3 regions of the Anabaena sp. TISTR 8404 genome follow, and region 2 is predicted to be linked to each of the others. Evidence: predicted binding sites of a transcription regulator. Region 2 holds the regulator's gene; each other region holds the start of a gene.
What was found. Region 2 encodes HrcA, which represses chaperone genes, less so after heat shock. Its sites were predicted from a motif close to TTAGCACTCNNGANTCNNGAGTGCTAA; they were not measured.
Positions count from the first base shown of each region.

Region 1: the regulator HrcA is predicted to act here: its motif matches at 1,865-1,891, upstream of groES (co-chaperone GroES).
Region 3: the regulator HrcA is predicted to act here: its motif matches at 1,206-1,232, upstream of groL (chaperonin GroEL).

Region 1 covers NZ_CP180578.1:5,632,155-5,637,302, reverse strand. The annotation lists gene groL (chaperonin GroEL) at 1-1,424, opposite strand, end outside; gene groES (co-chaperone GroES) at 1,537-1,848, opposite strand; gene ACMX3D_RS24475 (hypothetical protein) at 2,345-2,551, opposite strand; gene ACMX3D_RS24470 (response regulator transcription factor) at 2,982-3,659, shown strand; gene ACMX3D_RS24465 (trifunctional serine/threonine-protein kinase/ATP-binding protein/sensor histidine kinase) at 4,275-5,148, shown strand, end outside.
Region 2 covers NZ_CP180578.1:859,534-864,681, reverse strand. The annotation lists gene ACMX3D_RS03640 (NAD(P)/FAD-dependent oxidoreductase) at 1-599, opposite strand, end outside; gene ACMX3D_RS03635 (hypothetical protein) at 672-911, opposite strand; gene hrcA (heat-inducible transcriptional repressor HrcA) at 1,185-2,261, opposite strand; gene ACMX3D_RS03625 (rhodanese-like domain-containing protein) at 2,657-3,016, opposite strand; gene ACMX3D_RS03620 (DUF3352 domain-containing protein) at 3,139-4,773, shown strand; gene ACMX3D_RS03615 (hypothetical protein) at 5,044-5,148, shown strand, end outside.
Region 3 covers NZ_CP180578.1:2,452,920-2,458,067, forward strand. The annotation lists gene groL (chaperonin GroEL) at 1-1,173, opposite strand, end outside; gene ACMX3D_RS10620 (MraY family glycosyltransferase) at 1,430-2,512, shown strand; gene fabG (3-oxoacyl-[acyl-carrier-protein] reductase) at 2,520-3,284, opposite strand; gene trxA (thioredoxin) at 3,506-3,823, shown strand; gene ACMX3D_RS10635 (hypothetical protein) at 4,080-4,268, shown strand; gene ACMX3D_RS10640 (hypothetical protein) at 4,320-4,643, opposite strand; gene ACMX3D_RS10645 (CHAT domain-containing tetratricopeptide repeat protein) at 4,609-5,148, shown strand, end outside.

The DNA.
Region 1 (5,148 bases), 2.3 Mb from region 2:
TTAAATTCTTTCTCTTTAACACGTTCAGCAATTACAGCACCGTTTTGACCTGCGTTTTCAGCAATTCTCTTGAGAGGTGCGGGTAATGCACGAGCAACGATTAAAGCACCGGTCAATTCTTCACCAGTGAGGTTGCCATTTGCCCACTCTTCGAGTTGAGGAGCGAGGTGAGCGAGAGTTGTACCACCACCAGGAACGATACCTTCTTCTACCGCAGCTTTAGTAGCGTTGATAGCGTCTTCGAGGCGGAGTTTCTTGTCTTTCATTTCGGTTTCGGTGGCTGCACCAACTTTGACTACAGCTACACCGCCAGCCAATTTAGCCAGACGCTCTTGTAATTTTTCTTTGTCGTAGGAAGATTCGGTTTCTTCCATTTGACGGCGAATTTGTTCGATGCGAGCTTTAACGCCAGCTTCGTTACCTTCAGCAACAATTGTGGTGTTGTCTTTGGTGATGGTGATGCGGCGTGCTTTACCTAAACCATCAAGCTTGGTGTTTTCTAGCTTCAGACCAGCATCTTCGGTGATAACTTGACCGCCGGTGAGGATAGCGATGTCTTCTAGCATAGCTTTGCGGCGATCGCCAAATCCAGGTGCTTTCACAGCAGCTACATTCAGCACACCACGCAAGCGGTTAACCACCAAGGTTGCTAAAGCTTCTTTTTCAATATCTTCAGCAATAATTACCAAGGGTTTGCCTTGACGTGCAACTTGCTCCAGCACGGGTACTAAATCTTGTACCAAAGCGATTTTCTTATCGGTTAGCAGGATGTAAGGATCATCAAATACTGCTTCCATCCGCTCAGGATCGGTTGCGAAGTAAGGAGAGATGTAGCCTTTGTCAAAGCGCATCCCTTCGGTGATTTCCAATTCGGTGGTCATGGATTTTCCTTCTTCCAAGGAAATTACACCTTCTTTACCCACCTTATCCATTGCTTGGGCAATCATCTGACCGACTTCATCGTCGTTACCAGCAGAGATAGAACCAACTTGAGCAATAGCTTTGGAATCTTCTACAGGACGAGCGTGTTCAGCAATTTTCTCAACCAAGAAGTTGGTAGCTTTATCAATACCACGCTTCAACAGAATGGCATTAGCACCAGCTGCAACGTTACGCAAGCCTTCTTTAACGATCGCATGAGCCAATACGGTAGCGGTTGTGGTACCATCACCCGCAGCGTCGTTGGTTTTAGAAGCAGCTTGACGAATCAAAGAAACGCCAGTGTTTTCAATATGATCTTCTAATTCGATTTCTTTAGCGATGGTCACACCGTCGTTCACAATTTGAGGTGCGCCAAATTTCTTCTCTAGAACTACGTTACGACCTTTGGGGCCGAGGGTAACAGCTACAGCCTCAGCTAAGATGTCAATGCCTCGCTCTAGGGCGCGACGTGCGTTTTCGTTGTAAATAATGCGCTTTGCCATAGTTGTTAATTTTCCTGATGTCAGTTGTTCTGTGTCAGTTGTTCTGTGTCATTCGTCATTTGTCATTTGTCTAGCGACTATTGACTGTTGACCATTGACTTTTGACTATTGACTAGGAAACGATTGCTAGAATGTCTTTTTCAGACAACAGCACATATTCTTCGGTGCCGAGTTTAACGTCTGTGCCAGCGTACTTGGAGTACAATACTTTGTCTCCAACTTTGACTTCCAACTCTTGACGAGTACCGTCATCGTTACGCTTGCCAGCACCAAGAGCAACTACTTCCCCTACTTGGGGCTTTTCTTTGGCGGTGTCGGGCAAGTATAGACCACCAGCGGTCTTTTCTTCAGATGCGCTTACTTTTACAAAAACGCGATCGCCTAAAGGTTTAACTGTAGATACGCTTAAAGATACAGCTGCCATACAAATTTCTCCAGAGTTAGCACTCTCAACTCCTGAGTGCTAATTTACCGAAGGACAGCCTGCAATGGCAACATTTTTATATGTACGGGTTTCCGAACTAGTGGGAGGAGGCAGGGGGCAGGAGGTAGTAGGCAGCAGACTAAAAGACCCTTCAGACTTCATCCTTCACACTTCATACTTCAGTAATCGGAAGTTCACTTAAGTATTAGTACCTAATTAAGTTTAATTTTCTGATTTTTCTCCGTAAGTTACGAATATTGTTATATGGTCAACTTTATTTGCAAAGCTTGGAAATTGTTATAGAACAGTAAACAGGGAGCTGAATCATGAGTAACAATACCAAGATTCAAAAAACCACCTCATCGACAAAACCATTAATATGTAGACAACAAGAAAACCTTAAGTAATTGTGTAAAAACTTTATTGATTGCAAAAAATCAGCAACATATTTTTATGTATGCTGACCACACGGTTGCTAACTGCGGTTGACAGCGAGTTAGTGGAGAATCCTAGGAAAGCGTAAATCAGCTGCTTCAAGAATTAAAACTTGATTAACAGCTATGAAAGTTGCTTCCTCTGCATCTTGACAATTCAAGACAATTGCTTGCCAGTTTGTTGTTCTAGACAGATAATAGTTTTCTGCTCGGATGGTGGTGTCAGGTATCGCCAAGCAAATTTGCAAGTCCCAAAGCGGATCATCCAAACATACTTGATCGGCATACAGCTGGTGGAAGAATTTGCATTTTTAACCCATCTTTGCCGGAAATTCCCCTACTTGCTTGTTAACATCTGATAAGGCTTCACATCCGCAGGATATAGTAAAGCAGTAAGCCAATGAAAGTGCGAGTTGTTATAAAGCTAGGGTCATCTGAAGCCAATACTTACTTGTGAATGGAAGATGATTATTATTTAATCAGTGTTTTTTCACTCGCAACTTTCAAAGCGATATATAATAGCGCATTATAATTACTACTGCTCTACGTATCCTTACCGGACTTTTGCCGATGAGCTAGTGGTCTTAAATAAGGTGATAACCGCTTTTGAGACTTCGAGGAAGCAAAGGCAAGTTAAGTGGGAAAAAAGACAACATCTCGATAAATCCACCATATTAAGGATAACCATTCAAGACCTTGATGGACCGAAGCGCGACAAGTGCCACTGCTATGAAAGAGCCCAGCATGAAAGATCACAAACGCCTTCTACTAATTGATGACGACCCTAACCTCATCTTGCTGGTGAAGGATTACTTGGAATTTAGAGGATATGAAGTCGTCACTGCTGAAAATGGACGCGAAGCTCTGGAAATTCTAGAGCATGACGTTCCAGATATGATCATCTGTGACGTGATGATGCCGGAAATGGACGGTTACACTTTTGTAGAACAAGTCCGGCAAAACGAACGCACCAGTTGGATTCCCGTTCTTTTCCTGTCAGCTAAAGGACAAAGTGCAGACCGAGTGAAAGGTTTAAATAAAGGTGCTGATGTTTATATGGTCAAGCCCTTTGAACCAGAAGAACTCGTTGCACAAGTAGAATCTTCGCTGAAACAAACCATCCGTTGGAAGGAACACCAAGCCAAAGGCGGAGAAAACGGTTCCCGCATTCAAGTTCCCTTCGATGTACAGTTAACTCCTACTGAACTGAAAGTAGTACAGTTCGTGGCTAGGGGTTTAGCTAACCGCGAAATTGCTGAAGAATTAAACGTTAGTCAGCGTACCGTTGAAAGCCATGTGTCCAATATGTTGGGCAAAACCAATCTCCATAACCGCACTGAATTAGCGCGGTGGGCGATTGAAAATCAAATGGCTTAAAAAGCTTTCAGCATTCAGCCGTCAGCTTTTTACTGTTAACTGACCGCTGATAGCTGAAAGTTTGTTTACCAGCTTGCGAGAAAAATGTCTCCTGAGGCTAGATTTATGTGGATAAAATGCTTCCTGTTGGCAAAGTTGCTGTTAGCCAGTTAGAGAAGAAAGCAGCTAAATCCTGATAAAGTGCGCCAACCTCAGCAGCACACCCCATTGAACAATCCAGTCATCCCAAGATAAGTGACTTCAGCAATTATTACTGCCTAATAGTTATTGAATGCACGGGACAAATGGCATGATTGCATCTACCCTCCTTGGGGTATCTCATGATTTTTATCCTGTGCTGTGGACGATAGTTCTGTGTGACGCGCATGAGTGCTAAGACATAACAAGAGCGCGAAAATGGTGAATCCTGCAACAAATCCACTGCATCACTCTACCCAAAGATTAAAAGCGATCGCACTGATGATGTTAGGGCGATCGCTTTTAGTTTGAATAAACATGATTCTCGCACGGAAGCGCACGTTTCATCAAGTTTTTCACCACTTGACATTTGTGAACTTACTGCATCATTTTGGGAAAACTAAATCCAGAATTTGTCAAGATGGTGGTGATAAAATCATGGCTTCAGTAAGTATTCCTGGATATAAAGTCAGCGAAGAACTCTACAAAGGTTCTAGAACAAAAGTTTATCGAGGATATCGAGAAACCGATCAAAAACCTGTAGTGATTAAGCTGCTGAAAAATGCTTATCCTAGTTTCCATGAACTCTTGTCGTTTCGCAATCAATATACTATTGCCAAAAATCTCAACTCATCTTTGATTGTTCAAACCTATAGCCTCGAACCCTTCCAAAATGGCTATATGTTAGTCATGGAAGACTTTGGTGGAATTTCTCTTAAGGAATGGGGAGTAGGGAGAACATTACAGGAGTTTTTAGAAATAGCGATCGCCCTGTGCAATACATTAGATATACTATACCGCGAACGCATTATTCATAAAGATATTAAACCCGCCAATATATTAATTAATCCCGAAACCAAGCAAGTTAAATTAATCGACTTTAGTATTGCCTCTTTATTACCACGAGAAACACAAACTCTAGTTAACCCTAATGTATTAGAAGGGACACTAGCTTACATTTCTCCCGAACAAACAGGGAGAATGAATCGCGGGATTGATTATCGCACAGACTTCTATTCTTTGGGTGTCACTTTTTATGAATTACTTACAAGAGAATTACCTTTTGCATCAAATGACCCAATGGAATTGGTGCATTGTCACCTTGCTCAAACAGCACCATTAGTACATGAAATCAATTCCGAAATTCCTGCGGTCATTTCCAGAATTATTAGTAAATTAATCGCCAAAAATGCTGAAGATAGATATCAAAGCGCATTGGGATTGAAATACGATTTAGAAAATTGTTTGGCGCAACTGCAAAAAACGGGTCAGATTGAAAGTTTTGAAATAGCAACAAGGGATGTGTGCGATC
Region 2 (5,148 bases):
AAAATCAGTCGAATTTCAGCAGAATTACCACCTAAAGCGCTATACCAATGTGGGAGAAAATCAGCTAAAGTTGCTGCCATTTCCACACCAGATGCACCACCACCAACTACAACTACTGTTAATAGTTTGCGGCGTTGTTCTACATCTTCTGTTTGGATGGCTTTTTGTAAACAGTCGCGTAAATGTCGGTCAAGTGCGATCGCATCTGCTTGTGTCCAAAAAGGAAAAGCATTTTCTTTAGCACCTTCAACGTGATGATAGCCAGTAACACTACCTAAAGCTAATACTAAGTTGCTGTAATTGTAGAAGTTACCCGAAACTAGTCTGACTTCCCGTTGATGCAGGTCTATTGACTGTACTGTATCTTGGACAAAGATGACACCACTACCTTTCAGCAATTCTGAAAAACGCGGTACTACTTGAAGGGTATCCATTTCGCCATCGAAATATTCATAAAGCAATGGCTTAAAGCAAAATCGCTCATTTTGATCAATCAAAATCACAGACCGAGGATAATGTTCATGAGCTAGGTGTAAGGCGGTAAATAATCCGGTAAAACCACCGCCGAGAATTATCGTTTGATAAACTGGGCTGTTCATAAAAACTCTTCAAGGGCAAATTTTTGCTCACGCCCAGACACAGAGGCGCGAAGCCGAATAACTTTTGACAAATCAAATGAATAAAAAGAAGGCGATCAGAATTCCGCTAAGAGCAATAGCAAACACAATCGCATATTCAACTCTGCGGCTAAAAAATCCGACAGCAGCAATTAGGGCGATCGCTAGTCCTATAATGCCGACATACTGACCTTTCTGTAAATTACGTGCAATGAGTGGGTCTTGGTTGATTCCTGGTGGTGGAGTTTCTTCAATTGCCTGTGGAGATGGCAATTCTTGTGCTAATAATTTCATAAAATTACTCCTAGAAATACTCTAATTTTTGAATCTAGATAAAATTTTGCTGTTTAATGCTTTGGAAATTTGATTAAGTTAAATGTATTACTCAATAAATATTTTCTAAAAAATAAATTTTCCAGAACTATCCTAGGGATGATTTTTTATAAAAATTATCAGTTTTGTTTGAATCAAAAAGCATAGATGAGCCAGGGCGATCGCATCTATAGCAGGGGACAGGTGAGACCTTAACTATACAAATCCAGTCAATGTAGTTGCTGAGGCAAGTTGTTAACTAAAAGCTTCGGAGAGGTAATCTGCGGCTGCTGCGACAACTGCGATCGCACTTTCGTAGTCTAGGCGTGTTGGGCCTAAAACTCCTACACTACCTATCGGTACAGAACCTCGGCGATAGGTAGAAGAAATTAAGCTACAGGTACGTATCGGCTCTAGTGGGTTTTCCGCACCAATTCGCACAGTCACCCTAGATTTAGTTGTATCTTCTATCTCTGGTTCATCAAAGATTAATTGCCATAGTTTGTCTTGTTCTTCTTCTAACAATTGCATAATTGTTTTGACTTGTTGCAATTGCGAAAATTCTGGTTGACGCAAGACTTCTGCTACACCCCGCACCATAATTTGTGTTGTAGTTGGTGCTTGAGTGCGACGGCTTAATTCGGCAACTGAACTTTTCAAAAATTCTCCGTAACGTTGAAATTCTTGATCCAATTGAGTCCAATCTAAGTTGGCGATTTCTAATAGACTCCGCCCTCGTAAGTGGCTATTTAAAAAGTTAGAAACAATCTGCAACTCACGATCAATTACTTCAGGATCAAGTTGAGAATCTTGATTTCTTGGAGCTAAATCCATCAATTTAGAATGGGTTTCATAGCTATCTGTTACCAAAATCAACATGATGCGTCCGCTTTCAATTTGCAGCAATTGCAAATGTCTCACCAACGCTGTCGAAGTTTGCGGCATAGTAATCAAGCTAATACAACCACTCAATGAAGCTAAAATCTGTGCCGCTCCATGAATTAGTGCTTCTAAACTCCAATCTTCCCAATGAAGACGCTGTTGGAATGACAGTTCTACGGCTTTAGCTAAGGTTTCAGAAGGTGTGATTAACTGGTCAACATAGATGCGATAACCGGAGTCGGAAGGTACTCTTCCTGCTGAGGTGTGTGGTTGATAAAGTAGCCCAGATTTTTCTAACACACCCATTACATTCCGAATTGTGGCCGAGCTAACGCCTAGGTCATACTCCTCAACCAAAACCTTTGAGCCAACAGGTTCTGCGGTAGCAATGTAGTGACGTATTGTTGCCCAAAGTATGTGCTGTTGTCGATTCGTCAACTGGACTTCCATAAGGTGTCTATTACTGAAAGCAAATGTTAAGCAAAGTTTGAAAAAATTTTTTAAGCTAATGCAAAAAAAAGATTAATATTGGTTAATTAAGATAGCAAAATATTTAGTTCTATTATAGTTAGTTATCGCAATATTTTGAGATAACTAAACTCATAATCATGAAATATTTGCGGTCAAAAAGCTTTTGTGCAATTTAAAATTTTTTAATTATTTAAGTATCTTCCCACAAATTACAGCAACAAGTTGTATTGTTAGATACTTATTTTTCTCACCATTTAAGATAAATGTCGTCAGGGTAAATGCTGATTATGAGGAGTTGGGGTGTAAGGGTGCAGGGATGTAGGGGTGTAGGGGAGAATAACTATTGACTATTGATCAATGACTAATGACCCTGTTTAATATTGCGGGATTGTGGGGTCAACTAGTTGCGAATAGGCAGCAATGCCACCTGTAATATTTTTGACATTGGTAAAACCTTGAGCCACCAACCACTGACACATTTGAGCAGAACGAACGCCGTGATGGCAGAGTACGAGGGTTTCCGCTTCTGGATTTAACATAGCGAAAATTTGCTGGTTCCAGTCGGTGAATTCACTCAATGGTAAGTTGATAAACCCTGGGAGACTAGCGATCGCTAATTCTTGGGGTTCACGCACATCTACTAACTGAATACTTGCATCACTAGCAGCTAAACGTTCTGCTAATTCCTCTACACTAATCTGAGTCATGGGTTGACCAAAGGATTTATCTGTCATGAAGTTTTTGTAAACGATCCTATACATTTATGTTGACAGAAAATCTTTCCCTTAGCATGAGCATCCATTCTCACTAATTCTGATTAAATGGCTGTGAAACTAAGTATTTCATAGGTTTTAGTGTGAATAGGCAAAGCTCATTGTTTGGTTTTATAGCGGCTGGTGCGATCGCACTCATATTAATTGCGATCGCAAGTTTTTGGTTCTTCACCAAAAGTCCTGCGAACATCATCGCTTCTACCACCTCCCAGCCAGGTGCAGCCATCTTTGTATCGAAGCTATCCCCAGTGATGGTATCGTTACTCACCAACCCCGACCGTTTACAAGCCTTGGAAAAGGAAGGGGAAATTTCTAAAATCAAAACCAGCTTATTGGCTAAGAGTGGCATAGATTATCAAAAAGATATTCAGCCTTGGTTAGGTAACGAAATTACACTTGCTGTCACCACCACAGATATAGACCGCGATCCCGCCAACGGACAGCAGCCAGGATATCTCATGGCTTTAGCCACTAATAAACAAGACAAAAGCCGCGAATTTGTCGAGTTGCTGTTTTCTAAGCGAGTATTAGCTGGCTCTAGCTTAGATACCGAAGAATATCAAGGTGTAAAGGTACTTTACGATAGCCAACTCGCCGCCGCAGTTGTTGGTGATGGCTTTGTGTTATTTGCTAATGATCCCAGCGTAGTTAAGGACGCAATCAATAACGTTCAAGCACCAGACCTCAATTTAACGAGTTCTCCCCAATATCAAAAAGCTCTCCAGCAATTACCGCAAGCTTCCTTAGCCGTTGCTTTTTTAAATTTTCCCATCATTGCCCAATGGCAAAATTTAAAACTAGCAGAACCAACTTACGACAGTGAAATTATTTCTCTTGGGTTGAACCCTAAAGGTTTATTGGCAGAAACTAGCTTTTTAACTGCATTAGAACTCACACCGCCATCATCGCCACTCATGAAACCCGTAGGGGCTTTGAAATATATCCCAACCTCGGCGGGTTTGGCAATTTCCGGCGCAAATTTAAGCAATTTGGGTGACAGCGACTTAGCCAAATTCTGGACACAAATCAAAACAGCCATCTCCGGTTCCGAAACAGATGTGATTTCCCGCTTAGTACAACCATTAACAGATGTGCAGAAAACCTGGGGAATTAACTTTGCGCAAGATATTTTTAGTTGGGTGAAAGGCGAATATGCGATCGCACTTTTACCCCGTGCAGGTCAAACTCTCCCCGATTGGATTTTTGTGGTCGAGAAAACAGAGAACGTATCAGAAGGTATTGCTAAATTAGATGCGCTCGCCTCCTCAAGTGGACTTAGCAGCAATACCCTCAGTTTAGATAAACAAAAACTCTCTGCTTGGACACAGTTAACAGCTAAACCAACCCAAGCCAAAGACCGACCATCATTCACCATTGAAGCCAAAGCCCAAGGGATACATACAACCTTAGAGAATTACGAAATTTTCGCCTCTGACTTAGCAACAATGGCCGAAGTTCTCACGGGTAAAGAAAAATCCTTATTAGATGATCGCAATTTCCAAAACAGTGTGGCTGCGATTCCCCAACCTAATCAAGGGTATGTATATCTAGATTGGGCAAAAAGTCAAGGAGTTTTAGAACGGCAAATCCCAGTGCTGAAACTGATAGAAGTCTTGGGTAAACCGTTTTTCAACAGCTTGCGATCGCTCACAGTCAGTAGTTATGGTAGCGAAACTGGCGCACTGAAAGGTGGTGTGTTCTTACAACTGCAAGAGTGAGAAAAAAGTATGAAGTGTGTGTGAAGTATGAAGTATGAAATGAATAAAGAAGACGATTAAGCAGCTTTATTTGGTGTGCCAGTTGCGTAAGTCCTGTGATCAAAACTCAAAAATGATGAATGATCTATTTCAGACTTCAGACTTCAGACTTCATACTTTTGTTTTTGTGTCACATCCTAATGTGGCACAGCTAAATCAAATTCTTCAGGAATGAATTAATTACAATATGTATATATAACTACATTTAGTCAAGCCTGTTGGAGGGCTACTATGAAAGACTGTCGCCCCCGACTTCAGAAGCGAATCGGCTGGGTTTTAGCTATATTAGCTGCTGTCACAACTACACCAGTAGTCGCAGTAACACCAAATTTTGGT
Region 3 (5,148 bases), 1.6 Mb from region 2:
TTTGCGGTCTTTGAGTTCGGTTTCTGTGGCAGCACCGACTTTAATTACTGCTACACCACCAGCTAATTTGGCAATGCGTTCTTGTAGTTTTTCTTTGTCGTAGTCAGAATCAGTTTCTTCTAACTGCTTGCGAATTTGACCAATCCGTTTTTGAATTTCTGGCTTGGTGGCACTACCAGCGACAATTGTGGTGTTTTCTTTGTCGATGGTGATTTTGCGGGCAGTTCCCAACATTTCCAAAGAAGCGGTATCTAAACTCAAGCCAATTTCTTCGGAAATTAACTGACCATCGGTGAGGATGGCAATATCTTGCAGCATTGCTTTGCGGCGATCGCCAAATCCAGGTGCTTTAATCGCGGCAACAGTCAGCACACCCCGTGCTTTGTTGACTACTAAAGTTGCTAAAGCATCGCCTTCGACATCTTCAGCAATAATCAACAGCGGTTGACCCAAACGGGCAACTTTTTCTAGTACTGGTACTAATTCTTGAATGCTGTTGATTTTTTTGTCGGTAATCAGAATGCGAGCATTTTCAAACTCAACGATCTGCCGTTCGTTGTTTGTGATGAAGTAAGGAGAAATATAACCTCTGTCGATTTGCATCCCTTCCACTACTTCTAGTTCAGTTGTCAGGGATTTGGATTCTTCAACAGTGATCACACCATCTTTGGTGACTTTCTCCATTGCTTCTGCCAGCATAGCGCCGACTTCTTCATCGTTACCTGCGGAGACTGTAGCAACTTGAGCGATCGCAGCCCCTTCTACTGGCTTTGCCACTCTGGCAATTTCTTCTACCAGTGCTTCGATAGTTTTATCAATTCCCCGCTTCAAGCTGATGGGGTTAGTACCAGCCGCAACGTTTTTCAGACCTTCTTTGATTAATGCTTGTGCTAAAACTGTAGCGGTTGTGGTGCCATCCCCAGCAATATCCTTAGTTTTGGATGCTACTTCTTGGATGAGTCTCGCACCAGTATTCTCTAAAGGGTCTTCTAATTCAATTTCTTTAGCAACAGTGATCCCATCGTTAACAATTTGGGGTGTACCAAATTTCTTCTCTAAAAGGACGTTACGACCTTTTGGCCCTAGGGTAATTTTCACTGCATCAGCTAAGGCGTTGACTCCTCGTTCTAGCGCCCGCCGTGATTCTTCATCAAAGGAAATAATTTTAGCCATGTTTCACTTCTCTAGCGCTTCCATTAGACAATTTAGCACTCGCAGACGCAGAGTGCTAATACCAAAGCTGGTCAGATTATAAATGGAAATGATCAGGATTGGTACTGGTGTGAAGTGTGAAGTGGGAAGTATGAAGTGTGAATTTCTCAACTTGAGTCTTTAGTCTTGAGTAAATACCAGTACCTTTTATTAAAAAATTGATTAATATACAGTTGATGCTCATGTAGGATACAGGCAGTAATGGTTGAATTGGGAGATGAATCTATACAACTCCCTTAGGTCTTTGGGTATTGCCGACCCAAGCGGCATCGGCTGGTTGGCAGTAGTATTTACGTTTCTCTTAGCTTGGCTAGTAACATGGCGCTTAATCCCGACAGTACGCAAGTTTGCCCTGCGGGTTGGTTGGGCTGACCAACCAAATGCGCGACGACTCAATCGGGAACCTTTACCGAATGCCGGAGGTTTGGCTATTTATGCAGGAGTAATTGCCGCGTTAGTTCTTGCTAGTCTCTTACGACCGATTGAATTACAAAATGTTTTGGCGCAGGTGTTGACTGTTCTACTAGGAGGTTCAATCCTAGTGTTGGTCGGCTTTATTGATGATCAATTTGGTTTACCCCCTTCTGTGCGTTTGTGGACACAGATCATCACAGCCTTGTTGCTGGTGGCTAATGGCATCAGCATCAAAGTTGCTTTCGGCACACCGATTGACTCATTTTTATCAATATTAATTACAGTATTGTGGGTGGTCGGCATTACCAACGCCATCAATTTGATGGATGGGATGGATGGATTGGCAGGGGGGATCAGTTTTATAACTGCTATGAGTTTGTTAGCAGTTTCAGCCCAATTTCCCAATAAGGCAGCAGCTACCTTAGTTTTGGCAGCCTTAGGAGGTGGGGCGTTGGGTTTCTTGCGCCACAACTTCCACCCCTCACGCATTATTATGGGTGACGCTGGAGCATACTTTTTTGGTTATGTTTTAGCTGCTACCAGTATTTTAGGTGACTTGCAGGTGACTACGGTCTTCTCCTTAGTCCCGACGGTTTTATTTTTGCTATTACCAGTCTTAGACACTACCCAAGTGTTTTTACGGCGACTATTGGCAGGAAAAAACCCCCTCAGTACTCCTGGTAAGGATCACCTACACCACCGTTTATTAGCTTGGGGGTTCTCGCAAAGTCATGCTGCATTCACTCTGTGGACAATTACCTTAATTGGCAATTTGCTGGCAATGACCATCCGAGGTATGCCTTTACCTGTGATAGTCGCTACCAGTGCTGGGATAATTCTTTTGTTGGGCTTTACCGTTTGGCAAAGAATACTTAATAATTCGTAATTACGAATTACATCACCATACCACCATCAACGTTAAAGACTTGTCCCGTGATGTAAGTTGCGGCGGGATCAGCAGCAAGGAAGCGCACCATACCAGCAACTTCTTCTGGTTGCCCGTAGCGACCAAGAGGAATAAATTTCAAAATTTCTTCGGTGTTGCTGAGATTGCTGGTCATATCGGTGGTAATAAAACCAGGGGCGACGGCGTTCACTGTTACCCCACGGGTAGCTAGTTCTTTCGCAACGGTTTTAGTAAAGCCGATAACTCCGGCTTTGGCGGCGCTGTAGTTCGCTTGACCAGGGTTGCCCATTTGTCCGGCAACGGAAGTAATGTTAATAATTCGCCCGGAACGTTGCTTGAGCATGATTTTACTGACGGCGCGGGTACATAAGAAAACGCCAGTGAGGTTAAGGTCAATTACGGCTTGCCATTCTTCTGGCTTCATCCGCAAAAGTAATGTGTCGCGGGTAATTCCGGCATTGTTAACTAAAATATCGACTCGACCAAATTTTTCTGTGGTGGCATTGATAAGTGCCTCTACTTGATCTGCTTGCGAAACATCGGCTTGCAGTGCGATCGCTTGTCCACCAACAGATGTAATTTCTGCTACTACATTATCTGCTGCTGTACTGGAACTAGCATAATTAACCACAACACTAGCCCCATATTTCGCCAATTCAAGTGCGATCGCCTTTCCAATTCCCCGCGAACCACCTGTAACAACAGCTACTTTTCCTTTGAGACTTTGCAAGTTTTCTGGCAAAACTTCCATGAATTATTCCTTAAGCTTTTGAATTACCGCGCTAATTATCTTATGGTGATTTGTGCTTGTTAATTCACTCAAGGGCAATATTTTTGGGGTAAAACAGAACGCGTCGAACAAATGACCATTGGCTGTTGACCCTTGACTATAAAAATAAAATAATGTTACAGCCATTCCAGACAGCACGCATTAATATTGAAAGCAATCCATAAAAATTCGGTGTGTGTCTTATGGCCACTAAAAAACATTTCAACAGCTTTGAAGAAATGCTTTCTGGTTCTGATGTACCTGTATTAGTAGATTTTTACGCTGAATGGTGTGGCCCTTGCAAGATGATGGGGCCAATTTTAGATCAAGTGAATGCCCAGTTAAAAGATCGTCTACGCATTGTCAAAATTGACACAGAAAAATACACCGAATTGGCCAGCCAATATCGTATTGAGGCTTTGCCAACACTCATGTTATTTAAAGAGGGTAAGCCTGTAGATAAAATTGAGGGAGTGTTACAAGCACCGCAATTAGTGCAACATCTTCAAAGTTTAATTTAAATATAGAAGAAGGCAGTTTCTTCCATACGCGACTGACACTCTTCGTAGCGTTAGCAACAATTGTCAGCAAAACACAACCCCGATTGTTCTAAACAGTCGGGGTTTTAGTTTTAAGTTATGCAGTGAAAATCTGACGAATTAAAATTGAGTTATAAACGTAAAATTTCAGCCTTTTTGCTTGAATGTTGAAGTTCAAAGAGTAAATGTTGAGCCTTTTTGCTCGAATGTTCGAGTTCGGAAGGTGAAAGTTCGAGTGATGAAGGCGAAGTTTCAAGCTTTTTACTCGAACGTTGGTGTTCAGAAGGCGGAGTTTCAGGTTTTTTACTTGAACGTTGGTGTTCGGAAGGTGGAGTTTCAGGTTTTTTACTCGAACATTGGTGTTCTGAGGGTGAAGCGTGAAGCTCAGATGCTCATGCTTGGTGCGATCGCTTTAAAAAGCGAGTAAAATACAATCCGGTAGGGTGCTTTAGGTGACAACCGTAATGCACCGAGATGTTTAGTAGTGCGCGACGCTGACTGTATTGAGCGTTTGAGTTTGAAATGTCAGCAAATTTTCTGCGTTGGGTGTTGCAGGATGTTGTTTTGTTTCGCGCAAAGGCGCAAAGGCGCGGAGAGGAAGGCGCAAGTTTTTGAGTTTTTTCACAACAGCTTTGCGAAAATGCTTGAGTCCGGCATGATTTATTTCATAGCCAAACCTACAAGCTTGTGAGTTGACTGTGAAAAAATTATTCAGCGCGATTAATGTTGCGGGGATGTGTCTTGCACCTTGGATGGTAGCAGGTGCGATGACAACTGGGTTAGTTTTAAGTACGCCAGTCACAGGGATAGCGCAACAGCAGACACCGACATATTCACCAGAGCAGCAAGCAGCTTTACAGGAAGCAAAAGAACTAAATGAGCAGGCATTCAAGTTATACCAAGAAGGTAAATACACTACAGCCATCCCTTTAGCAGAACGCGCGTTGGCTATCTATGAGAAGGTACTGGGGAAGGAACATCCTTATGTCGCCACTAGCTTGAATAATTTGGCTCTCCTGTATAAAGAACAGGAAAATTATCAACAAGTGGAACTTTTGTATCTCCGCGCCCTGGCTATCACAGAGAAGGTGCTGGGGAAGGAACATCCCGATGTCGCTACTAGCTTGAATAATTTGGCTCTACTGTATGACTCACAAGGAAAATATCAACAAGCCGAACCATTGTATCTCCGCGCCCTGGCTATTAGAGAGAAGGTGCTGGGTAAAGAACATCCTGATGTCGCCACTAGCTTGAATAATTTGGCAGGATTGTATGAAACACAAGGGAAATATCAACAAGCCGAACCA